Rhodopirellula bahusiensis: one gene and its partner. Each later gene encodes a partner of the first gene's protein in a complex. Links are inferred from orthologs where the notes say so. Each region holds a gene or a part of one and is shown in the gene's direction. Other genes may lie near its edges.

Region 1 (7,053 bases):
GACCAGCGATGGAAACCGCGAATCGGCGCATGCTCGAGCCATCGACCAATTGCATGTCGAAGTCACCGTGCCGCCACTGTATCGCGACAACCCAATCAAATTCATTGCGTTCTTGCTGGACATCCCGATTCAATTGGCCAACCGCAGCAAACGCGTTGTGATCAACGAAGCCGACGGCGTGGTCGTGATCGGCGAAGACGTCGAGATCGCACCGGTTTTGGTCACTCACCGAAATCTTCGAATCGAAGCCGGTGGTGGAGGCCGATTTGTTGAGATCGGTCCCGATGGAACTCCATCCGCGGCCAAGCTGAAAAGTTTGGCGGATGCACTGGGCGCATTAGATGTGCCGACGGAAGACTTGATTGCCATCATCAAGACCTTGAAAGCGAAAGGTGACTTGTACGGCGAAGTCATTTTTCGGTAGAGATCACTTATCGGCAATGAACCGTGAGTTGTCCCAATGATCGACACTCCGTTTTTCGCCGCCACTCCCATCGCCGACTTTCGATCATGAGGTCGAACCCGCCATGTCACCACTTTCTTCATCCCGACTGTCGTCATTGCAAGCAACGTCTTTGCCGATGCCGCACAGTGGCGAGGCAAGAGCCAATTTGGATGCACTATCCAAATCAAAAACGATTGGTTCGGACACCAAAGAGGAAGAGCCACTGAAGGAAGCCTTCGGTGACTTCGTCGGGCAAACCTTGTTCGGAAGCATGCTGTCGACGATGCGTGAATCAGTCGGCAAGCCCGCCTACTTCCATGGCGGACGCACCGAGGAAGTGTTCCAGCAACAAATGGATCAACACCTCGTCGAAGCCATGTCAGAAGCATCGTCCGAAACAATCGCCGAACCCATGTACCAACTATTCCAAATGCAACGTCGTGCCTAATCGAACGAGGTCCCATCCTCACACGAACAGTCCGACCGTTTGAGACGTTTTCGCACATTCCATAGCAAACGAATCCTTTCCCGACCGCCTTCCTTCTGAAATATGACCAACACAATGTCTGCTCATCAATCATGGACTCAACGGGTCTCCGATTATGTCGACGACCTGGTTCAAATCACTGAGGCGATGGACCTGATCCTGGACGAAACTCGCGTCCGCACCATCGATCTGCAACCCAATCAAGTCGACGAGTCGACCGCGAAATTGGCCGAAACGATTTCGCAACTTGAAAACATGGTGGGACGGCGCGACGCTCTGCTTCGCGACTCGGAAGCACCAACCAGCGGACTCAGCTTGTCCGAGAAGCTCCTGTCATCGCGACGTATCGAAGACGCTCGACTGGCACGACGCTGTGGCGAAGCCGCCGAGCAGATCAAAACCACGCACCAACGCGCCAACGCGTTGTTCGTCTGCCAGTATCACTTGACGCGGTTCCAATCGGAAATGCTTGATCGACTCGCCGGAGTCGCCGCTCCGCCGACCTACGGCAAACCCAGCGCCAACGGCGGCCAAAAACAGAATCGCGGTGGTGGCGAACTGTTCAACGAAGCCGCCTGAAGAAGCGCTTCAAAACGAATTGACATGGAGACTCTGCGGAGGCTACACCAGTGACGCAGACTTTCCTAAATAGGTAAACTTGTCGTGGTCCCACAATGCGACCACTGATTCATTGATTTTTTGTTGAAAGGATTCCCGCGTGTTTGTTGCTGCTTCGACCCGATGCTGGCCAGACCTTGAATTGCAGGCCTCGATCGAACTGCTTCAGGATTTGGATTTCACTGCGATTGAGATCGCGATTCATGAGTCATCCGCCCACTGCCGTCCCAGTGATGTGTTGAGCGATGAAGACCGCGGCATTCAATTGCTACGGCACACTCACCGCTTGGAAATCAGTGGTTACAGCGTCGAACTGGAATCGACCGGCGAACAGCATTACACCGATTTCGAAGGCATTTGCCGGATTGCGAAAGCGACCAAGGTCGTGAACATCGCGGTCCCATCCAGCGAAAAAGGCACGCCCTTCAACGAGGAAGTCGAACACCTGCGTCGTCTGGTGAAGATCGCGGAAGGCGAAGGCGTTCGAGTCAACGTTCGGTCGATGTTGGGATGCCTCAGCGAAGACCCCGACACGCTGCTGGTGCTTTGCAACAATGTCGATGGACTTGGCGTGACGCTCGACCCCAGCGTTCCGTTGGTGGCAGCTCACGAAAACGCTTCCGCCGGCAAGACGATGGCTGGCGGCAAAGGCTTTGACCAGATCCTCAAGTTCGTGCACAACGTTCATCTTCGCGACACACGCAAAGACGCCTTCCAAGTCAGCGTGGGCCAAGGCGAAGTCGACTACGGCAAACTGGTCACGCAGTTGGAACGCGAAAAATACACGCGAGCATTGACCATCGACATGACACCGATGGACGAGCACGATCACCGCGTCGAACTTCGCAAGCTGCGTCGTTTGCTCGAAACATTGATTTAAGCGACTTGTCGTGAATTCGCACCCAATCTCACCGGCGAATCAATCAACATGCGATCTGCCAAATGATATTGATCGACTGGCGGATGAGTTGTCTCAGCAACTGCTGCCGAGCGATTCCACTCCATCGACTTCCAAGACGCTCCCGCCTTGGATGCTGAATCGAGATTTTGGGTGCGAGATGGCTCCACACTTGGCCTATGGTCGCCACCGTGGACCTCACCGCTGCCATTCGCGACATGCAGCTGTGGCGGTTTGTTTGTTCCAAGATCCTTCCAACGGATCCTGGACAATTCCGTTGACGCGGCGTCCCACGACGCTGCGGCATCACGGCGGTCAAATCTGCTTTCCTGGTGGCCGGATTGAGCGAGGTGAAACGCCACCGGACGCCGCTTTGCGTGAATTTGAAGAAGAGCTCGGCGGTGCGGCCCGCGTGCACCGATGCTGTGGCAATCTGCCTCGCCAATATGTTTATGCCAGTGACAATCTGGTCACGCCCATCGTGTTCGTGATTGATCCGCCGGATCAAAATTGGCAGCCCGACCCTGTCGAAGTGGACGAGGTCATCGATTTCCCGATCCAAACGGTTCTGCGGCAAACCCCAGCCGCGACTTCCCGGCAGTCGCAGGCTGAGAAAGGATGTCAATTTGACATGATTCAGCAAACAAAAGTGCTGCGTTCGGCGACTTGTCCCGATCGTGTTGCTGGCCACCTCAAGTTTGCCGCGCCCGCATTTCAGCACGGTTCGGTGCATGTTTGGGGAGCCACCGCGATCATTCTGGGACAGTTGGCGCAGGCTTTGCATCCCGTTTAGTTCGCGAAAACCTGTTTTGGGCGTTCCGCCATGCTCCCTTTGGCGAGTTCTTGTACCAAACGGTCATTTCAAGTGTGGGGCGGACTCATCCGCCAAAACGACTGACTTGCAGTAAATTGCGAGTGAAATCGCTGTCAACGGCGTGTCGCCCCAGAGACTCCAATTCACCCACTAGGCAAATTGACAGTTTGCCAATGGGTTCTAAAATCACCCCTCCAACAACACCGCTACGTTCAAGGACCTTGGCCATGGCCTCAGAAGCAGTCAAAGAATTTAACGACGACAATTTCGATTCCGAAGTCCTCCAAAGCGACAGCCCCGTGCTGGTCGATTTCTGGGCTCCGTGGTGTGGTCCTTGCCGTCAAATTGCACCCATGATCGACGAACTGGCTTCGGAAAATCCTGGCGTCAAGATTGGCAAAGTCAACATCGACGACAATCCAGGTGCAGCACAGAAGTTCGGCATCAACAGCATCCCAACTTTGTTGCTGTTCAAGAACGGCGAAATCGCAGACACCTTCGTCGGCGTTCGCCCCAAAGCCGCTCTGCAAGACGCGCTGACTTCGGCCAGCTGAATTCGGTTACCGAAACCAGCTCGAAGCATTCAATCATCCTCGCGTTCCATCTGGGTCGCGAGGTTTTTTGATGCGCGATGGTGGCTCTGAGAGTTTGCCATTTAGCTCAAAAAGCAGAGACGACCAATCGCCGACAACAACGCGGCTCGAATCGCGAGACGTTCCGCTTCACGCCAAGATGTCGCGAACCAACTCACCGTGTACGTCGGTCAATCGATAGTCACGGCCTTGAAAGCGATAGGTCAGCTGTTTGTGGTCAAATCCCAACAGATGCAGAATCGTTGCGTGAAGGTCGTGCACGTGCACCGGGTTCTCGGCGACATCGAACCCCAGTTCGTCGGTCTGCCCGTATGCCAACCCCGATTTCAATCCGCCACCGGCCATCCACATGCTGAACGAATTGGGATGGTGATCCCGACCATCGTTGCCACCTTGGACCATTGGCGTCCGGCCAAACTCGCCGCCCCAAACCACCAACGTCTCATCCAGCATGCCCTGTTGCTTCAGGTCTTTCACCAAAGCGGCACATGCCTGATCGGTGTCGCCGCAATTCTGCTTCAGCCCTCCCGTCAAGCCACCGTGTTGGTCCCATGATTCGTGGAACAGTTGCACGAACCGAACGCCACGCTGGACCAATCGGCGAGCCAACAAGCAATTGTTCGCAAACGACATCTTGCCGGGTTCGGCGCCATACAGATTCAGAATGTGTTCGGGCTCATCGGAAAGTGCCATCGCCTCGGGAGCACTCGACTGCATTCGATACGCCATCTCATACCCGTTGATACGAGTTGCAATCTCGGGATCGCCCACCACATCCAATCGTCGCCGATTCAATTCGTTGATGGTTTGCAACGACTGGCGCTGCGACCAATCACTCATGCCGGGCGGGTTGGACAGATACAGAACCGGATCGCCACTGCTTCGGAATTCAACGCCCGAATGCAGCGAAGGCAAGAAACCCGAATTCCAGTTCCCGGCCCCGGCACTCGGTCCCTTCTTCCCACTGTTGAAAACAACGTAAGCGGGTAAATCGCGAGACTCGCTGCCGAGCCCATAAGTGGTCCAAGAACCCATGCTGGGCCGGCCGAACTGTTGCGATCCCGTGCTCATCATCAATTGAGCAGGCGCGTGATTGAACGCGTCCGTCTTCATCGATCGAATCAAACAAATGTCATCGAGCACGCCGGCGGTGTGTGGCAGCAATTCACTGACGTGCGTTCCCGCCGAGCCTCTCTTGTCAAACTTGAACTTTGGTCCGAGTAGCTTGGAGTTCGGATTGATGAACGCGGCACGATAGCCGTCCAACAACTCCGGCGGTGGCAACGTTCCGTCGAGTCGTTCCAACTCCGGTTTGTAGTCGAACATCTCAAATTGGCTGGGTCCGCCACCCATAAACAACAAAATCACATTCTTGATTTTCGCGGGGAAGTGCGGAGCCTTCGGAGCCATGGGATCCACATCGGAACGCTGTGAACCGCCAGCGTCCAAGTCACCGGCTTCGGCCATCAATGACGTTAGTGCGATGTGTCCCAGACCGAGCCCGCATTGCTGCAAGAACCATCGACGACGCATCAAATCCAAACCTTTCGCGAAATGCGATGGGTCGGCGGTTCCAGGACGAGTCGAGTGCATCAGTGGCATGTTGAATGACTTCATGATTTGGTGATCGTTTCGTCCAAGTTCAAAATGGTGCGACTGACAGTCATCCACGCCGCCAAATCTTCCGCTTCGAAGCCGGTCAATTGTCGACACGATTGTTCCGAAACGCCGAGCAACTCTTGCAAATTCAACTTGCCTTCGGCGATGTGCTCGCGTTGCTGCTGAAGCATCCTTTTCAGAACCGCAACCTCTTCCGCATCCGGGACGCGACTGGTGCACATCCGGAAAGCAAACCGAATTCGTTGCGTGTCATCGCCTGGCGCCTCGCGAAGAATCCGTGCCGCAAAGGCTCTCGCGGCATCGACGAATTGTGGTTCATTCATCAGCACCAACGATTGCAGGGGCGTGTTGCTCTGCTCTCGCCGCACGCAAGCGGCATCACCTTTGGGTGCATCAAACACCTGCAACGGCGGGTACGGAATGCTGCGGTACTGATGCACATACAGGCTGCGTCGGTATTGGTCGGCTCCCGTGGAAGTGTTCCAAATCTTGGGGCCGTAGCTGGTCGGTGGTTGAAACAGGAATTCCGGAGCTGGTGGGTAGATACTTGGTCCACCCACGGACGTATCCAACAAACCACTGACGGACAAAGCCAGATCACGAACCATTTCAGCTTCCACGCGGTGCCGTGGGCCTCGTGCGAGCAGTTCGTTGTTCGGATCGTCTCGCCATGCTTCCGCGGGAGCAATCGAAGACTGTCGGTAGGTCGCCGACTCGACGATCAAGCGATGAATGTGTTTGAGCTGCCAGCCGTTCTGCATCAGCTCGGTTGCCAAGTAATCGAGCAACTCCGGATGGCTAGGCGCGGACGATTGGAAGCCGAAGTCTTCCGGTGTTGAAACCAAACCGCGTCCGAAGTAGGCCTGCCAAATTCGGTTGACGATCACCCGGGCAGTGGTTGGTGAATCTTTCGACACCAACCATTTCGCGAATCGCAAGCGGTCCGGTGCGTCATAGCTAGGCATCTCATGCAAAAAATCGGGAGCGTTGGGTTGGACCGAATCCGTCGGGTTCAAAAAATCGCCGCGAGCAAACACAAACGTTTCGCGAGGCCGCTGGGTGGCCTGTGCGACAAGCTGCGTTGTTGTTTCCGGGAACTGTTGCCACAACGTTTCAATTTTTGAATCGAGCGATAGCAAACTCTTCTCAACCGCCGACTGTTCATCGTCCTTGCTCGCTGAATCACCCCAAGCGATGGAACGATGCCAAGCGGTGAATGCCGATTCGGCTTGCGAATTCGTCCAGTCATCTGGGTTCATCGCCAAGATAGATTCTGCTTCGGTTGGAATCGCGGCGGCCGGCAACTCAGCCGCGTCAGTGATGCTGACTCGGTAGCGTCCAATCAAGAAATTCTGGTTGTCGTCACTGTTCCAACCTCCGTGCTTCTGCACCAACGTGAAGGTCACTTCGGAATCGTCGTCGATCACGACAGGGGCCTCAGGCACAAACACAATGTGTCGAGATTGGTTGCTGCGTCCGGGCCCGATGTCCGTCGTCCAAGCCGTCGCTTCGTCACCATCGATCGCATACTCGGGCGGCCCGACTACTCGCTCGTCCTTGTTTGCATCGCGATTGCGG
Region 2 (7,182 bases), on another replicon or contig:
AAGAAACCGATCGCGAATTTGTTGTCCGAAACACCTTTGACCAGGATGTTGTCGTCTTCGTTCAAGTTCATGTCGCCACGAAGTTCTTTCTTCGACTTCTTTGCCAACACTTCGTGGAAGTAATCGTACGTGCCCGAACCGGTACCGGGGGAGTAAATTTGGATGGCTTCTTCTGGCCAGCTAGGATCCACGTCGCTCCAGTTCTTCACGGCTTCTTCGCCAACGAACATGGTTTTCAGTTGATCAACGGTCAGTTCTTTGACCCAATCGTTTTGCGGGTTCACAACGATGGTCAGACCATCGTAAGCAACAGGAAGTTCGACGAACTCAACGCCGCTTTCTTTGCACTCTTCAAATTCGCCGCCTTTGATCGGACGTGATGCGTCGGAGATGTCCGTGCCCTTGTCGTAGAAGCTCTTGAAACCGTTTCCGGTCCCGTTCCCGCTGACGATGATGTCAACTTCAGGGTGTTCTTTGATGAAGCCTTCCCGAATAGCGTTGCTGATTGGCTGAACGGTGCTGCTGCCATCAACCTTGATCGTGCCGACCAAGTTCGACTCGGTCACCGGGGCGGTGGAATCGCCTCCGGCGTCGGTGTTCGAAGAAGACTTGTCACAGCCCGTCGAAACGACCGCGAGAGCGATCAAGCACGAGGAAGCAAAAGAAGAAAATTTCATGTTCGGATCGCCAGAATACGGAGACAATGGGGGGTGGGGAGAACGTCTGATTCAATGAGGCACAAATCCGACAGATTCAGTTCTGCGATGCGGTTTGGTGCCCGCGCGGTGGGATTGTAGTCCTGATTCCTGGCTTGACAAACAGACGCGAAAGGGCAGTCGAGTAGCCTATTCATCCCCCTAAAACACTGGGTTTTGCGAGATTCCATCCCCCTTAACATTGCCAATGCCGCGATTCGCGCCGGCAAACCGTGTTGAAGATATTATGAAGAAATCCGCTGCCGAATCGCGCAAAGCTTCCTCAACCAGGATTTTCTACCTGGACGAGCCATCCAGAGAACGCAAATGCGCAGCGGCGATTCGCAATTGAGGCTGATTCTCGCGGTCGAATCACGATCTCGGAGCTCGAAATCAGACCCTCCTTGCTCGCTAGTGGGCCGCGAGAGGATCGCCGCTGACGGACTCTCCGTTGGCTTCCGCCTGCTCGATCACTTGCGGCAATCGCCGCCAAAGAGCGATCGCTTCGCCGACCATCCAGGCTTGCAGCACCAGCACCAACGCTCCAAATCCGATCAGCACGTAGTCCCGTTGGGGCCACCAGTTGTTCACCAAGTCAAACACCATCGCCCAGGCAGGCAACAACAACATCATTCCCATCGGGATCGCCAGAACGGCAACGGGCCGACTACGCCTGGCAAGATAGAACACTGCGACCATCAACGCCAAACCTGCCAGCAACTGATTCGTCGCACCGAACAGTGGCCACAACATCAAACCACCTTTGCCGGGACTGTCACCCGCAAAAACGGCGATGGCCATTCCGACCCCGACGGCAATCGTCGTCGCGACGTATTTGTTGGTGCCCGTTTGCCAGCCCGCCGAAGATGCGAGTTCACTGATCACGTAGCGTTGCAAACGAGTCGCGGTGTCCAATGTCGTTGCGGCGAAACAAGCCACCATCACTGCCATGATTGCGACGCCGTATTTCAACGGAACACCGATGGCTGAGACAAAATTGGCACCACCGTCGATGAACGCGGCCAGCTTTTTATCGAGCCCTTGCCCCTTCCATCCACCTCCCGCGGCAACCGTTCCCGCAGCCTCGTCAGCAGCGGTTGGCCCCGTCCGATAGTAGGAACGCCAGGCAGCTGAACCATCCAGCACCGCCTCGCCCGCGGCAGCTTCCGCCATCGCGACGGGTTCTTGCCGCGTGATTTCGATCGAACCCGACGATGTATCTCGAGTCAAACGCCCCATTCCAACGCCCGCACAACAGGCCAGGATCACCAACACAGCCAGCATGCCTTCGCCCAGCATCGAACCGTAACCAATCATCTGAGCATCGCGAGCGTTCTTCAATTGCTTGCTCGTCGTTCCGCTGCTGACCAAGCAATGAAACCCGCTGCACGCACCACACGCGATCGTGATGAAAAGGAACGGCAGCATCGGCGGCGCATCCGCAGGCACCTGCTTGGCGATTGCGGGTGCCGCCGTGGACAAGTTGGCTTGTCCGCTCAGCGAAGCAATAGCCAATCCGGCGACCAACAAAATCAAAGCCACGCCTAGTTGCAAACTGTTCAAGAAATCACGTGGCTGCAGCAACAACCAAACCGGCAACACCGACGCGAAAAACGCGTAGATCAGCAACAACAACGTCCAAACCACCACCGGAGTCATGTAAACCGAATCGGCGGGCAACACATCGGCCAAATCCAGCGGCAACACCGTCGTGCCCAGATAAACGGTCAGGTACAAGATTCCCAAACCGATCAAACAGGGCACCACCAAGTTGCCTCCGCGGCGGATCACGGCCCAACCGATGAACGCCGCCACCGGCATCGCGGTCCAAACTGACAGCACCGATTCGGGATACAGCTTGAAAATATTCGCGATCACCAACCCAAACACAGCCAGGACGATCGACAAGGCCATCGCCAAAACAATCAGGAACAACACCTTGGCACGAGGCGAGATCAAACGCCCCGCGGCTTGCCCGATTGATTCTCCGCGACTTCGGATTGAGATCACCAAAGCGGCGAGATCGTGCACGCCGCCAATCAAAATCGATCCAAACACAACCCACAACAATGCCGGCAACCACCCCCAAAAAACCGCGAGCGCCGGACCGACGATTGGGCCCGTTCCGGCGATGCTGGTGAAATGGTGGCCAAACACGATGGACCGGTCCGTCGGAACGAAATCGACGTCGTCCCGCTGTGCCACGCTGGGCATCGTTTCATCGGCGCTCAACCGAAACAACTTCGTCGCCAAATAGCGGCCATAAGTGTGGTAGGCGACAACAAACGCGATCATCGAAAGGATCGCAATGACAAGAGTGCTCATACGGAGTGATCAGCGGCGGGCGAAGGTGGGGATGAACGGTGGGATGAAGCGTGGCGGCGACTGAACGCCGGTTGACCAGCATCGGTTAACGGCCAAGTCAGGCGACCGGGCAGGGAGGTTGGAATGTGCGGCGGGACGCGAATCGCACTCACCATTCTATGGATGGTGCATGCGATCATTCCCGGCGGAATTCCTGCCTTTGGCCGGTCGTCGTTTCGAGTTTGCCCCCTATAATACGCGAAACGCGTGGGCTCCGAACGATGCCGCTGGCCCGATCGAGACCATTTCGCATTTGCGACCACTCACTCTTCAAGACTGAATCATGAGCTCTGCTCCAAGCAACGGAAACGCCCCATCCAAAATTGAAAAGACCATCATCATCGGCAGCGGGCCGGCGGGTTGGTCAGCGGCCATTTACGCGGCTCGAGCAAACCTGGATCCGATCCTTTTCGAAGGCACGGTCAAACCCGAAATGATTCCTTTGGGTCAGCTCGCTTACACCACTGAAATCGAAAACTTCGCGGGTTTCCCGGCCGGAAACGTCCGTGCGTTCGTGGAATCCGCCGTGGACAAAGATCGCCATTGGAACCTGCCGATGGCTCCGGAGGGACACGAAAAAGACGGCCAGCCTCACTACGCCGTGCAGGGCGTGGAGCTGATGGAACTGATGAAGCAGCAAGCCCTCAACTTTGGCACCCGAGTGATCGGCGACGACATCGAACGTGTCGATTTCTCCGGACCGCCACACACTTTGTATCCCGCCTCCGGCGATCCGATCCAGGCTCACACCGTGATAATCGCCACCGGCGCACGAGCCAATTACTTGGGTCTGCCCAGCGAAGAGCTTTACAAGAACAAGGGCGTCAGCGCTTGTGCCGTTTGCGATGGTGCATTGCCCGTTTACCGCAGCAAACCCTTGGCGGTTGTCGGCGGTGGTGACTCGGCCGTCGAAGAAGCCACTTACCTCGCCAATCTGAAAGGTGCCGACACGATCTACTTGCTCGTGCGTCGCGACCAAATGCGTGCCAGCAAAGTCATGCAAGATCGTGCGATCAATCATCCCAACATCGAGATCCTCTGGAACACCGTGGTGGAAGAAGTGCTCGGCGATGAAAAACTGGTCAACGGCCTGCGTCTCAAAGACACCGTGGATGGATCGACGCGGGAACTGAAGGTCGGCGGCATGTTTGTCGCCATCGGCCACACACCAAACACTTCGTTCTTGGACGGTGCCGTCGACATGAACAGCGAAGGCTACATCCAGTGGACCAAGTCGTTCCGCACGAACACATCGGCAAACGGCGTTTTCGCTGCCGGTGATGTTGCCGACGATTACTACCGTCAAGCAATCACGTCAGCCGGAACAGGCTGCATGGCAGCTCTCGACGCCGAACGTTTCTTGGTTGAGCACGAAGAAACAACCGGAACCAGCGAAGCTCGTCCGTCGCTGACGTAGGCAATGGAAGGCTGAACTTCGAACCAGAGAAGTTCAGCCCGCCTTGAATGGCCAAATTCAAGTGGAATCGTGTGGGTTGATGTTGGTCTTTGGCCAACGAAACCCTTTCGCAAGATCGCGACGCCTGAACTCACGTGTTGGACTCGCATTGTCGCGGCCCTAGTTGGATGAATCACCGGAGTTGCCTTGCAACTCCAGCACCGCCCACGCGAATGCTTCTCCAATCTGGGCCATCGTTTTCCCGCATCCCAGATAGTGGTAACCAGCGTTCGACGCGCCGCGTTTCCATAAAGCGAGTTCTTCTTCCGAGATCAATTCGCGTTCGAATTCCTGCATGAACTCAGCTTGCTGCTCTTTGCTCATCGAGCCATCGTGGTTCTCATGCCCACGCTGCTTCGTCCGCAGTTGATACGACTTCTGCCGGACTTCCCCAAATTTGCTTGCAATCGCGCCGAGCGGTTCGTCCCAGTAAGGCCCCGTTGGAACCGCGACGACGTTGCCACGAAAAGCGTCCATCTTTGCGGGCGCCGCCATCGCATCCCGGAATTGCCGGTGATCAGGGCTCGGGTGCTCGCCATCAACTCCCATCACACCGATCACAAACGGCAAGTCCGTCGCACTCGAGTCCACGTCGCCCAAATCGGAACGCACATCGCGGATGAAGTCGGCCATCCACTCGGAGTATTTTTCAAAACGGTTCTGCTCCGAATCAGCAGGCAACCGTGGGTAAACATCGCGGTTGACGACATCGTTCCAACCTTGGAACCAAACGAAGCCTGCTAGCTCAAAGCCCTGGTCGTCTTGATAACCTGGCACGACTCGATCGAGATCACCGAGCACCGACTTCACATGCTGGACCATCAAGCGATAGTACTTCCCGGAGTCTTCCTCGTGGTTACGGTCTCGCTCGATGTCGTTCTTGGTCCTCGGATAAACGCCAGCACTCGGCGGACGAAAGTCGTAGAACAGTGACTTCCCACCCCACGCGGTTTTGATCAGCAGAACCGGCGCGTCGGTGTGTTCTTCAATCGTCAAACCGAATGTAAACTCTGGGCCGATCTTGCCGCCGTCTTCACTCGGCTTGGGTCGCGAACCGTACCCGGTGGTCAGCTTGCCGACTCCCTCGCCGTTGTTGTCGCCTCGTCCGGTCAAATACGAGATGGAAACTCGGTCGCAAACGCGGAAGGTTCCGTCTTCGTTGCGCATTTTCGCGAGCAAAGACTTGGACTGCGGGTCCTCGCTCATGTAGTCGATCGTCTCGACCTTGGCGTGCCCTTCCATGTTGGATTGCCCTGCGAGGATATAAACCTGCAGTGGCTTGGAAGAGCTTGGCTCAGCAGGAGTCTCCCCGCGAGCCGGGATCACGACGAGCAGACAGCCAACCAGACAGACACAACGCAACATCGATGCAGCCTCAACATGAAACGGAAGTTTGATGAGGCGATCGCGTTGATGGCGTTCGCCCGGTCAAGCCAGGATGTCGTGCACGACCTCACCGTGCACGTCGGTCAGACGAAATTGCCGTCCCTGATATCGGAACGTCAGCCGCTCGTGATCCACTCCCAGCAGGTGCATGATAGTCGCGTGCAGATCATGAATGTGCACGGGATCTTCGGTCAGGTTGTACCCAAAGTCATCGGTTGCACCGTGCACGATGCCAGGCTTCACCCCTCCGCCGGCCATCCACAAACTGAAACACCTTGGGTGGTGATCGCGACCGAAGCTGCTTTCCGTCAGCTTGCCCTGGCAATAATTGGTGCGACCAAATTCACCGCCCCAAATGACGAGAGTGTCTTCCAACATCCCCAAACGTTTGAGATCTTGAACCAGCGCCGCGGATGCTTGATCGGTTGCCTTGCACTGCTTGGGCAATCCGTTGGGCAGCCCACCGTGGTGATCCCAACCTTTGTGATAGAGCTGGATGAAACGCACGCCACGCTGTGCCAATCGCCGAGCCATCAAGCAGTTCGCGGCGAATGAACCAGGGTTCTTGGAATCCTTGCCATACAGCTCGAAAACCTCTTCCGGTTCATCCGCGAAATCGGTGGCCTCCGGGATGGATGACTGCATCGCGAACGCCATTTCGTACTGAGCGATTCGAGCTTCGACCAGAGGATCGGCTTGGGTCGCCAACTGCATTTGGTGCAGTTTCGAAAGGGCATCCATGGCGGAGCGACGACTTTGCGTGTCGATGCCTTGCGGGTTGCTTAAGTACAGCACCGGATCGGCGCCGCTTCGGAACTGAACGCCTTGATGCTCGCTGGGCAGAAACCCATTGCCCCAAAATCGTGAAACCAATGGCTGGCCGCTGTTTTGGTTCTTGGTTGTCATCACGACGAACGCGGGCAAGTTTTCGTTCTCGCTGCCCAATCCATAATCCACCCAGGCGCCCATGCTGGGCCGCCCGGGGAACATGCTGCCGGTCTGCATGAACGTGACCGCGGGACCGTGGTTGATCGCTTCGGTGTACATCGACCGAACAACACAAATGTCATCCGCGATCTTGGATGTGTACGGCAATTGGTCGCTCATCCAAGTCCCCGATTCGCCGTGCTGTTTGAAATCAAACGGAGAACCCACCAATGGCAAACTGGACTGGTTGCCGCTCATTCCGGTCAGACGTTGGCCGCCGCGAATTTCATCGGGCAGTTCCGTGCCATGCTTTTCATTGAGCAACGGTTTGTAGTCGAACAAATCCAGTTGCGA

What was found. Proteins that work in one complex are often made in the same cells at the same time.
Region 2: the proteins of trxA (region 1) and CEE69_RS07335 are in contact, whole or in part, in a crystal structure (PDB 1F6M), measured with the Escherichia coli proteins. The link is inferred for Rhodopirellula bahusiensis from one-to-one orthologs.

Annotation. Positions count from the first base shown.
Region 1 is NZ_NIZW01000019.1:35,981-43,033, reverse strand. Bases 2,427-5,152 are described here. They hold trxA (thioredoxin), read left to right. Parts: upstream 2,427-3,489; coding sequence 3,490-3,816; downstream 3,817-5,152. Other genes in these bases: CEE69_RS21980 (DUF1501 domain-containing protein), read right to left, coding at 3,985-5,152; CEE69_RS21990 (NUDIX hydrolase), read left to right, coding at 2,441-3,241; CEE69_RS21995 (sugar phosphate isomerase/epimerase family protein), read left to right, coding at 2,427-2,430. In the rest of the region: CEE69_RS22010 (flagellar basal body P-ring protein FlgI), read left to right, coding at 1-424; CEE69_RS22005 (rod-binding protein), read left to right, coding at 528-893; CEE69_RS22000 (hypothetical protein), read left to right, coding at 1,008-1,511; more of CEE69_RS21995, read left to right, coding at 1,651-2,426; more of CEE69_RS21980, read right to left, coding at 5,153-5,472; CEE69_RS21975 (PSD1 and planctomycete cytochrome C domain-containing protein), read right to left, coding at 5,469-7,053. UniProt on the Escherichia coli protein: Participates in various redox reactions through the reversible oxidation of its active center dithiol to a disulfide and catalyzes dithiol-disulfide exchange reactions.
Region 2 is NZ_NIZW01000004.1:156,990-164,171, forward strand. Bases 2,555-5,409 are described here. They hold CEE69_RS07335 (NAD(P)/FAD-dependent oxidoreductase), read left to right. Parts: upstream 2,555-3,342; coding sequence 3,343-4,476; downstream 4,477-5,409. Other genes in these bases: CEE69_RS07330 (carbon starvation CstA family protein), read right to left, coding at 2,555-3,020; CEE69_RS07340 (sialate O-acetylesterase), read right to left, coding at 4,636-5,409. In the rest of the region: CEE69_RS07325 (PstS family phosphate ABC transporter substrate-binding protein), read right to left, coding at 1-677; more of CEE69_RS07330, read right to left, coding at 1,107-2,554; more of CEE69_RS07340, read right to left, coding at 5,410-5,880; CEE69_RS07345 (DUF1501 domain-containing protein), read right to left, coding at 5,944-7,182.